Regions from separate parts of the Pseudomonas sp. LS44 genome, predicted to be linked through region 1. Evidence: predicted binding sites of a transcription regulator. Region 1 holds the regulator's gene; the other holds the start of a gene.
The links. Region 1 encodes FliA, which starts transcription of late flagellar genes. Its sites were predicted from a motif close to CTAAAGTTTNNNNNNNNNNNGCCGNTAA; they were not measured.

Region 2: the regulator FliA is predicted to act here: its motif matches at 3,685-3,712, upstream of motA (flagellar motor stator protein MotA).

What each region holds. Positions count from the first base shown of each region.
Region 1 is NZ_CP102830.1:2,727,819-2,735,014, reverse strand. Features, by position in the region: gene flhA (flagellar biosynthesis protein FlhA) at 1-1,819, shown strand, start outside; gene flhF (flagellar biosynthesis protein FlhF) at 1,830-3,149, shown strand; gene fleN (flagellar synthesis regulator FleN) at 3,209-4,039, shown strand; gene fliA (RNA polymerase sigma factor FliA) at 4,036-4,782, shown strand; gene NVV93_RS12105 (chemotaxis response regulator CheY) at 4,865-5,239, shown strand; gene NVV93_RS12100 (protein phosphatase CheZ) at 5,259-6,047, shown strand; gene NVV93_RS12095 (chemotaxis protein CheA) at 6,059-7,196, shown strand, end outside.
Region 2 is NZ_CP102830.1:4,146,971-4,154,166, reverse strand. Features, by position in the region: gene NVV93_RS18665 (malate synthase G) at 1-757, opposite strand, end outside; gene NVV93_RS18660 (GNAT family N-acetyltransferase) at 1,066-1,518, shown strand; gene NVV93_RS18655 (glycine cleavage system protein R) at 1,555-2,073, shown strand; gene NVV93_RS18650 (HDOD domain-containing protein) at 2,131-3,648, opposite strand; gene motA (flagellar motor stator protein MotA) at 3,767-4,618, shown strand; gene motB (flagellar motor protein MotB) at 4,629-5,663, shown strand; gene rsgA (small ribosomal subunit biogenesis GTPase RsgA) at 5,724-6,755, opposite strand; gene orn (oligoribonuclease) at 6,862-7,196, shown strand, end outside.

The DNA of each region.
Region 1 (7,196 bases):
CGGCCACGACGCCGCCGGTAAAGTGATCCAGGCGTTCGGCGATGTGGTGATCGGCGGCAACTACGTGGTCGGTATCGTGGTGTTCGCGATCTTGATGATCATCAACTTCGTGGTGGTCACCAAGGGTGCCGGGCGGATTTCCGAGGTCAGCGCGCGTTTCACCCTGGACGCCATGCCCGGTAAACAAATGGCCATCGACGCCGACCTTAACGCCGGTTTGATCGATCAGCCAGAAGCCAAGAAGCGTCGTACCGAAGTGGCTCAGGAAGCCGACTTCTACGGTTCGATGGACGGTGCCAGTAAATTCGTGCGCGGTGACGCGGTGGCCGGTCTGCTGATTCTGTTCATCAACCTAATCGGCGGAATGGCTATCGGCATCTTCCAGCACCAGATGAGCTTTGGCGATGCGGGCAAGGTTTACGCCTTGTTGACCATCGGTGACGGTCTGGTGGCGCAGATCCCCTCGCTGCTGCTGTCCACCGCGGCGGCGATCATGGTCACCCGGGTGTCCAGCTCCGAAGACATGGGCCAGCAGGTCAACCGGCAAATGTTCGCCTCGCCCAAGGCGCTGGCGGTGTCGGCGGCGATCCTCATCGCCATGGGCCTGGTGCCGGGCATGCCGCACCTGTCGTTTATCAGCCTCGGCGCCATTGCCGGCGGCGCGGCTTACTGGATCGCCAATCGGCAGAATCAGGCCAAACACGTGGCCGAACAGGAAGTGCAGCGCCAGCAAGAATTACTGCCGGCGCACAAGGCCCAGGAAATCAAGGAGCTGGGTTGGGACGACGTCACTCCAGTGGATATGGTCGGCCTCGAAGTGGGTTACCGGCTGATTCCGCTGGTCGACCGCAACCAGGGCGGCCAGCTGCTGGCGCGGATCAAAGGGGTCCGCAAGAAGCTCTCGCAAGAGATGGGGTTCCTGATGCCCTCGGTGCATATCCGCGACAACCTCGACCTGCAGCCGAACGCCTACCGTTTGACGCTGATGGGCGTCAGCGTGGCCGAAGCCGAGGTCTATCCCGATCGCGAGTTGGCGATCAATCCCGGTCAGGTGTTTGGCACGCTCAACGGCGTGGCCGCCAAAGATCCGGCGTTCGGCCTCGAAGCGGTGTGGATCGACGTCGCCCAGCGCGACCAGGCGCAATCGCTCGGTTACACGGTGGTGGACGCCAGCACGGTGGTCGCCACTCATCTCAACCAGGTTCTGCATAAGCACGCCCATGAGCTGCTCGGCCACGAGGAAGTCCAGCAACTGTTGCAGGTGCTGGCGAAAAACTCGCCGAAGCTGGCTGAAGAGCTGGTGCCGGGAATGATTTCGCTGTCGACGCTGCTGAAAGTCCTGCAGGCGCTGCTGCAAGAACAAGTGCCGGTGCGCGACATCCGTTCGATCGCCGAGGCCATCTCCAACGTCGCCGGCAAGAGTCAAGATCCCGCCGCGATGATCGCTGCAGTGCGTGTCGCGCTGGCCCGCGCAATCGTGCAAAGCCTTGTGGGACTAGAGCCGGAGCTGCCTGTGATCACCCTGGAACCAAGGTTGGAACAGATATTGCTCAATAGCTTGCAGAAGGCCGGTCAAGGTGCCGAGGATGGAATCCTCCTCGAACCTGGCATGGCTGAGAAGTTGCAGCGTTCCTTGGTGGACGCCGCCCAGCGTCAGGAAATGCTCGGCAAGCCGGCGATATTGCTGGTAGCCGGTCCGGTCCGGGCGATGCTGTCGCGGTTTGCCCGGATGGCCGTGCCGAACATGCACGTGCTGGCCTACCAGGAAATCCCTGACAACAAGCAGGTAACTATTGTCGCCACCGTCGGACAGAACTGAGGTCCAGGCCATGCAAGTCAAACGCTTTTTCGCTGCCGATATGCGCCAAGCCATGAAACTGGTTCGCGATGAGCTGGGCGCCGATGCGTCGATCATCGGCACCCGTCGGGTTGCTGGCGGTGTCGAATTGACTGCCGCCCTGGATTATCAAATGCCGGCGGCGCCGGTGCAGCCCAACCCGGCGCTGGAAGCCGAGCTGCGCAAGACTCAGGCGAAGATCGCCTCGGCGCAGGCAGAGCTGGTGTTGCGCGAGAAGGGTGAAGCGCTGAAGAAAGACGGTCAGCTGTTTGCCAACGAATCCTTGGTCGCTCCCGAGCTCTCGGCCACGCCGGTGCATCTGGAGCGCCCGCTGCCGGTAGCGCCTGTCGCTGCGCCGGTCGCCACCGATCAACGTGCCCTGGACGCCATGCGCTCCGAGATGAGCAGTCTGCGGGAATTGATCGAGGTGCAACTGGGTTCCATGGCCTGGGGGCAGATGCAGAACCGTCGTCCGCAGCAGGCCAGCCTCTGGCGGCGTCTGCAACGTATGGGCCTGCCCGCCGAGCTGTCGCGCAACCTGCTGGAGCGCGTCGCCAATATCAACGAGCCGCGCCAGGCTTGGCGCATGTTGCTCGCCCATCTGGCCCAGGCGATTCGCACGCCGAAGCTGGAGCCGCTGGAAGAGAGTGGGGTGATTGCCCTGGTCGGTCCGGCCGGCATGGGCAAAACCACCACCCTGGCCAAGCTCGCGGCACGCTACGTGCTCAAGTACGGCGCGCAAAATGTCGCCTTGGTCAGCATGGATAGCTTCCGGATTGGCGCGCAGGAACAGCTGAAGACCCTCGGGCGCATCCTCAACGTCTCGGTAACCCAGGTCGACCCGGATCACTCGCTGACTCAGGCCCTGACGCCGCTGGCGCGCAAGCGCATGGTGTTGATCGATACCGCCGGCCTGCCGGCCAACGATCCGGCCCTGCGTCTGCAGCTGGAAAGCCTGGCGGCGCGTGGCATCAAATCGCGGAATTATCTGGTGATGGCGGCGACCAGCCAGAGTCAGGTGCTCAAGGCGGCGTACCATAGCTACAAACGCTGCGGGCTGGTGGGCTGCATCATCACCAAGGTGGATGAAGCGGCGAATCTGGGTGAGGTTCTAGGGCTGGCTATCGGTCAGCAGTTACCGGTAGCTTATCTGGCCGATGGCCCGCGCATTCCCGATGACTTACAGGTACCGCGCAGCCATCAACTGGTGAGTCGTGCGGTCAGCCTGCAAACGCCGGATGAGCCGAGCGAAGACGTCATGGCCGAGATGTTTGCCGGCCTCTATCAAGGCGCTGAACGGCGCGTTGGCTAGATATTTCGATGGCCGCAAGGGAAGCAGTCAAATGAAGCATTACAAGGTGTGGAAATAACATGGCAATGCACCCCGTACAGGTGATCGCAGTGACCGGTGGCAAGGGCGGCGTTGGCAAGACCAACGTCTCGGTGAACCTGTCCCTGGCCCTGGCCGACCTCGGTCGCCGGGTAATGCTGATGGACGCCGACCTTGGCTTGGCCAACGTTGATGTGCTGCTGGGCCTGACCGCCAAGCGCACCCTGGCCGATGTGATCGATGGCACGTGCGATCTGCGCGACGTGATCATTCAGGGGCCCGGCGGCATCCGCGTGGTACCCGCGGCTTCCGGCACGCAGAGCATGGTGCAGTTGACGCCCATGCAGCACGCCGGGCTGATCCAGGCATTCAGTGAGATCAGCGACAACCTCGACGTCCTGATCGTCGATACCGCTGCCGGCATCAGCGATGCGGTAGTCAGCTTCGTGCGCGCCGCCCAGGAGGTGCTGGTGGTGGTTTGCGACGAGCCGACCTCAATCACCGATGCCTATGCGCTGATCAAACTGCTCAACCGCGACCACGGCATGAGCCGCTTCCGGGTGCTGGCCAACATGGCCCACAGCCCGCAGGAAGGTCGCAATCTGTTCGCCAAACTGACCAAGGTCACCGATCGCTTCCTCGACGTCGCGTTGCAGTATGTCGGCGCCGTGCCCTATGACGAATCGGTGCGCAAAGCCGTACAGAAACAACGCGCGGTTTATGAAGCCTTCCCGCGCTCGAAGTGCTCCCTGGCGTTCAAGTCGATCGCCCAGAAAGTCGATAGCTGGCCGCTTCCGGCCAATCCGCGCGGCCATCTGGAATTCTTCGTCGAACGTCTGGTCAAGCATCCGTCCACCGAATCGGCCATATGACCGCAACCACTGGACTGCGTATGTACTACAAGGCACAGGCTCGTGATGCCCAGCACCAGCTGATCGAACAATATGCGCCGTTGGTCAAGCGCATCGCCTACCACTTGCTGGCCCGTTTGCCAGCCAATGTGCAGGTCGAGGATTTGATCCAGGCAGGGATGATCGGCCTGCTCGAGGCCTCGAAGAAATACGATGCCAGCAAAGGCGCGAGCTTCGAGACATTCGTCGGCATCCGCATCCGCGGCTCGATGCTCGACGAGGTGCGCAAAGGCGACTGGGCACCGCGCTCAGTGCACCGCAACAGCCGCATGGTCAGCGACGCAATCCGGAAAATTGAAGCGCGAACCGGACGCGACGCTAAAGATCAGGAGGTTGCGGCCGAACTCCAATTGAGTCTCGAAGATTACTACGGCATTCTTGGCGACACTTTGGGCAGCCGCCTATTCAGTTTCGACGACCTGCTCCAGGACGGCGAACATGGCGAGCTGGCTGAAGACGCCGAAAGTACCCACTCACAACCTGCACGAGAACTGGAAGACGAACGCTTCCAGGGGGCCCTGGCGGACGCCATTGCCAAGTTGCCGGAGCGCGAGAAGCTGGTGTTGTCGCTGTATTACGACGAAGAACTCAATCTCAAGGAAATCGGCGAAGTGCTGGGGGTCAGCGAGTCGCGGGTCAGCCAGTTGCATAGCCAGTGCGCAGCGCGTCTGCGCGCACGTTTGGGCGAGTGGCGCGCGCGCTGAAAATTTGCAGTTGCACGATTGATTGACGCTTTCCCGGGCGGGGGCGTTTTAAGACTGACCGGAGGTCGACTTGGACAAAAACATGAAAATCCTCATCGTTGACGATTTCTCGACGATGCGACGGATCATCAAGAACCTCTTGCGTGATCTGGGCTTCACCAACACGTCCGAGGCGGACGATGGCACCAGCGCACTACCGATGCTGCAAAGCGGCAATTTCGACTTTCTGGTGACCGACTGGAACATGCCGGGCATGACTGGCATCGACCTGCTACGCGCGGTACGCGCCGACGAGCGCCTCAAGCACCTGCCGGTGCTGATGGTCACGGCCGAAGCCAAACGCGATCAGATCATCGAGGCGGCCCAGGCCGGGGTAAACGGCTATGTCGTCAAACCGTTCACGGCTCAAGTCCTGAAGGAAAAGATCGAAAAGATCTTCGAGCGCGTCAACGGCTGATCTTCGCCGCGAGGGCACTATGGATCACAACGAATCCCCACTGGGTGACCTTGAGTCGACCCTGAAAACCCATGCCCGCGAGCTGGTCGAAAGTCTCGAAAAAGGCAACTTCGGCGACGCCGTGCAGCTCATTCACGAGCTCAACAAGGCGCGCGATCGCGGCCTGTACCAGGAGGTCGGCAAGCTGACGCGCGAGTTGCACAACTCGATCGTCAACTTCCAGCTCGACCCGCGCATGCCGCATGCCCAGGAAGTCTCGCAGATCACCGACGCTACCGAGCGTCTGAACTACGTGGTGACCATGACCGAGCGGGCGGCCAACCGCACCATGGACCTGGTCGAGCAGAGCGCGCCGCTGGTCAACGATCTGGGCGACGAAGCGCAGAGCTTGAGTGCCGACTGGGGGCGTTTCATGCGCCGCGAGTTGGGCGCCGATGCGTTCCGCGAACTGGCCAAACGTATCGAGCTGTTCCTTGCGCGCAGCGAGCGTGATACGCAAAAGCTCTCGGCCAATCTCAACGACATCATGTTGGCGCAGGACTACCAGGACCTCACCGGTCAGGTGATCAAGCGCGTCACGCAACTGGTGACCGAAGTCGAGGCCGATCTGCTCAAACTGATGCTGATGGCCAGCAGTGTCGACCGTTTCGCCGGCATCGAACACAGCGTCGACACTGTCCGTGCCGAACAAAAACAACAAAAAAATTCATCCCGGGGTGAAGGTCCGCAGATTCATGCCGATAAGCGTGATGACGTTGTATCCGGTCAGGACGATGTCGACGATCTGCTATCCAGCCTAGGTTTTTAGGGAGCACGTGAATGAGCTTCGGCGCCGATGAAGAAATCCTCCAGGACTTCCTGGTTGAGGCCGGCGAGATTCTGGAGCAGTTATCCGAGCAACTGGTCGAGCTGGAAAGCCGTCCTGATGATGCGGATCTGCTCAATGCCATCTTTCGCGGGTTCCATACCGTCAAAGGCGGCGCCGGTTTTCTCCAGCTAAACGAACTGGTGGAGTGCTGCCACATCGCCGAGAACGTCTTCGACATCCTGCGCAAGGGTGAGCGACGCGTTGATTCGGAACTGATGGACGTAGTGCTCGAAGCCCTGGATGCGGTCAACGGCATGTTCACCGAGGTGCGTGAGCGCGTCGAACTGACGCCGGCATCGCCGGAACTGCTGGCCGCCTTGGCGCGCCTGGCCGAACCGCAAGCCGCGCCGTCGGTAGCGGTGGCTGCGCCTGCTGTTGCGGCAGTGGCCGAGCCGACGGGTGACATCACCGACAGCGAGTTTGAGCAACTGCTCGATGCGCTCGGCGACGAGCCTCCTGCTCGACCGGAAACTGCACCCGCGGCCTGCGGGGACGAAATCAGCGACGACGAGTTTGAAGCGCTACTCGACCAACTGCATGGCAAGGGCCAGTTCGCTGGTACCGGCCTCGCCGCCGCCGCGGCGGCAGTCGTCGAAGCGCCGGTTGCGCCTGCCGCAGTCAGCAATGAAATCAACGACGACGAATTCGAAGCACTGCTCGATCAACTGCACGGCAAAGGCAAGTTCGCTGCCGAGGCGGTGGTAGAGCCGACTGCGGTGCAAGCGCCGACGCCAGCACCAGCAGTGGGCCCGGCAGGTGAGCTGATCAGCGACGATGAATTCGAAGCGCTGCTCGACCAGTTACATGGCAAGGGCAAGTTCACCGCTCCAGCTGAGGACGGAGATGTCGCCGTTGCGGTGGCTAAGCCGGCGGTGGTTGCGCCGGCGGCGCCCAAGCCGGCGACGCCAAAATCCGAACCGCAGGCCGAAGTCAAAGCCCTCGCGCCCCGTAGCGCGCCAGCAGCGCCGAGCGACAAAGTAGCCGCTAGCAGCGAAGCGGAAACCACCGTACGGGTCGACACTGCGCGCCTCGACGAAATCATGAACATGGTTGGCGAACTGGTGCTGGTGCGTAACCGCCTGGTGCGCC
Region 2 (7,196 bases), 1.4 Mb from region 1:
TCTGGCCGATCGGGCTGGTCGGGTCGATCTGGATTTCGAAGTGCAGGCCGTTGTTCTTCAGCAGCACGGCAGCCGGTTGCGCGGCGTTGCCCTGGAAGGCGATGAACTGCGCCGGGTTCTTCAGGCCGACGCGGTTGCCGTTCTTCAGGCTGACGACCAGCTTGCCGTTGTCGATCGCATAAGCGCTGGCGTCGACGTGCGAGGCACCTTCCAGCGGCGCGGCTTCGTCGAGGAAGGCGCGGGCGTAGGCGATGACCTTGTCACCGCGCACCTGGTTGTAGCCCGGACCCTTGTCCGCGCCACCTTCGGTGCTGATTACGTCGGTGCCATACAGTGCGTCGTACAGCGAACCCCAACGGGCGTTGGCGGCGTTCAGGGCGAAGCGCGCGTTCATCACCGGCACTACCAGCTGCGGGCCGGCCATGCGGGCGATTTCTTCATCGACGTTCTGCGTGGTGGCCTGGAAGTCAGCCGCTTCCGGCAGCAGGTAGCCGATTTCCTGCAGGAACGCCTTGTAGGCCACGGCGTCGTGGGCCTGGCCGGCACGTGCCTGGTGCCAGGCGTCGATTTGCGCCTGCAGGGCATCGCGCTTGGCGAGCAGGGCTTTGTTCTTCGGTGCGAGGTCGTTGATGACCGCTTCCACACCGCCCCAGAACTTGTCGGCAGCGATGCCGGTACCGGGGATGGCTTCGTTGTTTACGAAGTCGAACAGGACTTTGGCGACCTGCAGGCCACCGACTTGAACGCGTTCAGTCATCACTTGCCTCACTCTGCTCAATAACCACTTCAACCGCTTCGGACCGGGCTTTTGCCGTTCTTGTAGTCCGAGGCGCGGCATACTACATGAAGAAATAGGGAAAATCAGTGGGCACGCGTCGCACTGCGACTGGAGGGTGCCTTCTGGTCATCTTGAGGGCATGTATGTTCTCAAAAAACTGAATAATTGTATCGAATAAGTGTTCCGATAGTACACGTTAATGGTTCAAATCCGTTGGGTCGGATCTAGCTCATGACGCGCTGGGTCGGCGGCCTATACTGCAGCGACTACGTTCTGGGGTTTGTTTCATGTCGGTGAGTCGTGCCTGCGCTACCGATCTCGATGAGCTCGCCGAACTGTTCGCCGGCTACCTGGACTTTTATGAAATGGCCAAGCCGCGCGCGGCGGTACGCAGCTTTCTCGAAGCGCGTCTGGCTCTGCAGGATTCAGTGCTGTGGCTGGCGCGCGATGATGGTGGACAGACTGTTGGCTTCGTTCAGTTGTATCCGTTCTTTTCGTCCCTGGCACTGCAGCCGGCCTGGTTGCTCAGCGATTTGTACGTGGCGCCAAGGGCCCGTCGCCATGGCGTCGGGGAAACCTTGATGAATGTCGCCCGCGCCCATGCCGAGGTGTCCGGAGCCTGTGGTTTGATGTTGGAAACGACGAAAACCAATCAAGTCGGACAGGCACTCTATGAGCGCCTAGGCTATGTGAGGGATGAGCTGTTCTATACCTATTGGCTGAGCCTGACCGCGCCTTGAACGGCGCCATCCGACCGGCATGCACAGGAGCTACGCGTGAATCATCTAGTCCTTACGGTCATCGCCCAGGATCAACCCGGCCTGGTGGAACGCATTGCCCAATGCATTGCCGAACATGGCGGGAACTGGCTGGAAAGCCGTATGTCACGGATGGCTGGCCAGTTTGCCGGGATCCTCTTGGTCGGCGCTCCGGCCGAAGCCTACGACGAGCTGGTCGATGCGCTGCAGGCGCTGAATAGCCAGGGGATTCGCGTGCTGTTGGCGGAAAGCGGTATTGAGCCGTCGTGCACCTGGAAGCCGATCCATCTCGATCTGGTCGGTAATGACCGGCCGGGTATCGTGCGTGATATCACCCGCCTGCTCAGCGAGCATGGCATCAATATTGAACGCCTGAGCACCGAGGTGCTGCCGGCGCCGATGAGCAGCGAACCGCTGTTTCATGCCGAGGCGATTCTCGCGGTGCCGCTGACCTTGTCCCTGGACCTGTTGCAGACCCGCCTGGAAACCCTCGCCGACGACCTGATGGTCGAGCTCAGCCTGCGCCCCGAGGGCTGATCGACCTGCTGATCGGTCACGCAGTTTTTGTAGGACCGAACCGACCGCCGTCGCTAATTAGCGGCGGGCGAAGTTACCGATGGCGCGTTCGATGCATTGCACGGTCTTGGCGAACGCCTGCAAATGGCTGTCGCTGAACGGCTGACCTTGGCGGTCGGCAATCACCAGCATCACCACGCGGTCGCCGTTGGCCACCGAGCGCAGCAGCACATGTTCGCTAGGAAACAGCGCTTTCAGGCTGCCGGGCAACAGCGCCGAATATTGCGCGAGATTGGCGGGGCCGAGGCGTAGTAACGCGGCCTTGGCGAGTAGGCGGCGCAAGACCTGACTCTGATTTGGATCCAATTGCAGATCATCGGCTTGCCCCCCAAGGCCGGCGCATTGCTGGGCGCGCAGTTGGCTGTGGCGGCGGTCGGCGAGCATCAGCACGAGTCGTGGCATGCCGCTTTCACGCAGCGCATCACGCGCGCAGGCCGTTAGTTGCGCGACATTAACGAACGGGCTGGGCTCGCGCAGCAGTTCGCTACAGTGTTGTCGCCATACCGCAAAACTGTCCGGTCTGACTGGCGCAACAGGGGCGGGCGTGGAGTGCAGGTGGCTGGCCGACCAGGGCCAGAGCAGCGCCTGCGCGGGGTGCCAGAGTTCCGTTGCGCCAATTTGTTGGGCGCTGAGCACCGCCTGCTGGTGAACTAGTTGCTGTACATCGCTCAGAGTCATTTGCAGGTACAAGCCGCTCAGGCGTTGCCAGCGCAAGCTGTGCGTGCCGCCCCAGCCGGCATGCGCGGAAAGCGCCAGACAGTTGGCCAAAAGTGTGCTGTTGGAAGGTTGAGTCAGCCAGCGGCGTAACGGAATATCGGCGTCCAGATGCTGCTGTTGCTGCAATGGATGATCGAGGTCGCGGGCGATGTGCAGTGCTCTGACCAGCAAGCGTTGGTCGTTGAGCAGCAGCCGATAGCTGTTCACGATCCAATCCGGCAGGCGCCAGTGTTCGGCGAGTTGCAGGGCCAACTGCAGCAGCGGCAGACCAAGCAGTTCGCGTTCGACCTGCTGTGCCGGTTCGCCGTTGCGCAGTACGCGCTGTTCCCACGTCTCGAACAACTGCGGTTGGTCCGCCACCAACGGCCACAGCGGGGCGAGAAACAACAGACTGGTGCAATGCACCTCCTGCCACAGCCGCGCCAGGCGCGCGCTGAACATGCCGTTGGCGAGCTGCGAAGCGTGCTGGCTGATCTGCCAGAGTTGCCGCAATGGCTTGGGAATATCCGCTTCGGCCAGCGCCGGCAATTGCTGGAGCAATTCTTCGCAGCGGCGCAGACCAAGGCGGTTGACCGCGACTTCCAGGCTTTCCGCCGGCTGACTGAGGCTGCTGGTGTGCCGGTTGGCTTCACGCATCAGCAGCAGGGCGGCGGCCGGACTGCGTTGTAGCAGTCCGGCAATCTCCCCGAGCGACAGGCGACTGTTGCGCAAAACACTGCGCAAGTGCTGATGCTCATCAGCAGGCACCGGCAAGCGAACCCGCTGCAAATGTTGGAGCCAAGCGTCGAAGCTGCGGGGAAGAGGCGTGGGAGTCGGCATGCGCGGCGTACTGAAGTGGATTTTCGTTCTGACGGCCTATAGTCTGGCGCAAATCTTCCGATAAATAGAGGGGCAGTTGTTTTCAGCCCCCTACCAGCGATTTCAAGTAGTCCTTCCTATGGCAAAAATTATCGGCATCATCGTCGTATTCGCTAGTGTGCTCGGCGGATACGTCCTTTCTCACGGCAAAATCGCTGCGCTGATCCAGCCCTTCGAGATCATGATCATCGGTGGTGCCGCACTCGGTGCGTTTCTCCAGGCCAACCCTGGCAGCATGACCATGCGCGTGCTGAAGAAGTCGTTGAAGATGTTTAGCTCGCGCTTCACCCACGTTTTCTACCTGGAAGTGTTGCGCCTGCTCTACGAGGTCCTCAACAAGAGTCGCCGCGAAGGCATGATGGCCATCGAGGCGGATATCGAAGAACCGGCCGCCAGCCCGATTTTCAGCAAATACCCGGCAGTCCTGCAGGATGCGCGGATGACGGCCTACGTCTGCGACTACTTGCGCATCATGTCCTCCGGCAACATGGCCCCGCACGAGCTGGAGGGTCTGTTCGACATGGAATTGGCCAGTCTCAAGGAAGAGCTGGATCATCCTTCGCACGCGGTGACCCGCATCGCCGACGGTCTGCCGGGCTTCGGTATCGTCGCCGCGGTGCTCGGTATCGTGGTGACCATGGCGATGCTCGGCGAAGCGGAGCAGGCGGCTCTCGGTCAGCACGTCGGCGCCGCGCTGGTGGGGACTTTCTTGGGGATTCTTGCGGCATACGGGTTCTTCGGGCCGCTGGCCACTTCACTGGAGCACGATGCCAAGGAAGAGCTGAACGTCTACGAGGCGATCAAGGCCTGTCTGGTCGCCTCGGCCTCGGGCATGCCGCCGACCCTGGCCGTGGAATTCGGCCGCAAGGTACTGTTTCCGGCCCACCGTCCGAGCTTCTCTGAGCTCGAACAGGCCATGCGCGGCAACTGACGGCTGAACGATGGATAACAATCAACCGATCATCGTCAAGCGCATCAAGCGCTATGCCGCCGGCCATCATGGCGGCGCCTGGAAGATCGCCTTCGCCGACTTCGCCGTGGCAATGATGGCGTTCTTCCTGGTCTTGTGGCTGATGTCGTCGGCTACCCCGGAGCAGAAAAAAGCCATTTCCGGCTACTTCCAGGACCCGGTGGGCTTTACCGAAAGCGCCAGTCCGTACGTTATCGATCTGGGCGGCACCCCTACACCGGCGCCGGAAAAGACCCTGAATCCGGAACTGCAGACCATTCCAGACGATCAGGACAAGAGCAAGACCGACCCGACCCAGGCCGAGGAAATTGCCGACCGCCTCGAGCGGGAGCGTCTCGAGCTGCTGCTCCAAGAATTGCAGAACAAGGTCAACGAGAACCCGCAGCTGCAGCGTTTCAAGGACCAGATCCTCTTCGAGATCACCCAGGACGGTCTGCGCATCCAGATCATGGACGCCGAGAACCGGCCGATGTTCGACCTCGGCAGCGCGCGCCTGCAACCGTACTTTGAAGACATCCTGCTGGCCATGGCCGACACCATCAAAGCGGTGCCGAATAAGATCAGCGTCAGTGGTCACACCGATGCCAAGCCGTTCGCCGGCGACGCAGGGTTCGGCAACTGGGAGCTGTCGGCCAGTCGGGCGAATGCGGCGCGGCGGGCGTTGGTGGCCGGCGGCTATCCGGATGAGCAGGTCGCGCGGGTGGTCGGCTACGCCTCCTCGGCGCTGTTCGATCGCCAGGATCCGTTCAACCCGGTGAACCGGCGGATCGACATCATTGTGCTGACCAAGAAAGCCCAGCGCGCCATCGAAGGCGAGCAGGACGACGCGGTCGAGCCGAACCCAGCCGTCCCGCCGGTGGAGCCGGGGCAGCCGGGCGCAGGGCTCGATCAGCCAGTGGCTCCGCCGCCAACGCAAGTGCAGCCGGCCAGCGCTGGCGAGGTGCGCGAGAAGTTGAACATCTTCGAAGACGGCACCCTGAAAATGGATCAGGCGCGCGAGCGATAAGTGCGTGGCCAGATACGAAAAGACCGCGGCCAGCCGCGGTCTTTTCGTATCTGCAGCAGGCTAGTACTCGTTTACCGGCAGGCTGGCGAGGATGTGCCGGTAACTGGCCATCCGTTGTGGCTGAATGCGCCCTTCGGCCACCGCCTGCAACAGCGCACAGCCCGGCTCGCGGTCATGCTTGCAGTCGCGGAACCGGCAATGGCCGAGCACATCGCGGAACTCGATGAAGCCGTCCTCGATGTCGTCGCGACTGACGTGCACCAGGCCGAACTCGCGAATCCCCGGCGAGTCGATCAAATCGCCGCCGCCAGGGAAGTGGAACAAGCGCGCCGTGGTGGTGGTGTGCGTGCCTTTGCCGGTGACTTCCGAGAGCGGGCCGACGCGGGTATCGACTTCCGGCAGCAGGCTGTTGACCAGCGACGACTTGCCCACCCCTGACTGGCCAACGAACACGCTGACGTGGCCATCCAGCACGCGCTGCAGCTCCTCCATGCCGCCGCCTTCATGGGCGGAAACCTCCAGCAGTGGGTAATCGAGCTGGCGATAGGTGCCAAGGAGCGCGTCCAGCGCGGCGCTGTTCTGCTCGTCGATCAGGTCGGCTTTGTTGAGCAGCAGCAGCGGGCGAATGCCGGCGTGCTCGGCGGCCACCAGGTAACGGTCGATCAAGTTGGCATGCGGCTCGGGCAGCGGGGCGAAAACGATGACGATCAGGTCGACGTTGGAGGCGACCGGCTTCAACTGGCCGCGGCTGTCCGGCCGGCACAGCTCGCTACGACGTGGCTGCTGGGCGACGATCACGCCGTTGCCCTGATTGCCGGCGCGCCAGACCACCCGGTCGCCCGTCACCAGCGCCGGCAGGTTGGCGCGCAGATGGCAGCGGAATACCTGGCCGGCCAGCTCACCCTCGATGGCTTCCACCTCCACCTGGACGCCGAAGTGGGCGATCACCAGGCCGAATTGCTCGGGCCCCAGGTCGCCGCCTTCCAGTTCGTCCAGCGCATGCGACTCGCGCTTGGCGGCGCGGGCGGCGCGTTCGCCTTGAATCTTTTCGATCCGCCAGTTTTGGCGGCGATTGAGCTGGCGTTTGGCCATGAAGGTTCCGAATGAGGAAGGAGGGAAAGCGGCGGCGAGTTTAGCATGCGCGGCCAGGCGGCCCGCGGCTGGGCTAAACTGCGCGTCTTAGCCGAGGAGTTCATGCATGCAAAATTCGCAAAATCTGATCTGGATCGATCTGGAAATGACCGGCCTGGACCCGGAGCGGGACGTGATCATCGAGATGGCCACCATCGTCACCGACAGCGACCTGAATATCCTCGCCGAGGGCCCGGTGATCGCCGTGCATCAGAGCGATGCGCTGCTCGCCGGCATGGACGAGTGGAACACCCGCACCCACGGCGAAAGTGGCCTGACCCAGCGGGTGCGCGAGAGTCGCATCAGCCCGGCTGAAGCTGAAGCGCAGACCATCGCCTTTCTCGAGCAGTGGGTGCCGAAGGGCAAGTCGCCGATCTGCGGCAACAGCATCGGCCAGGATCG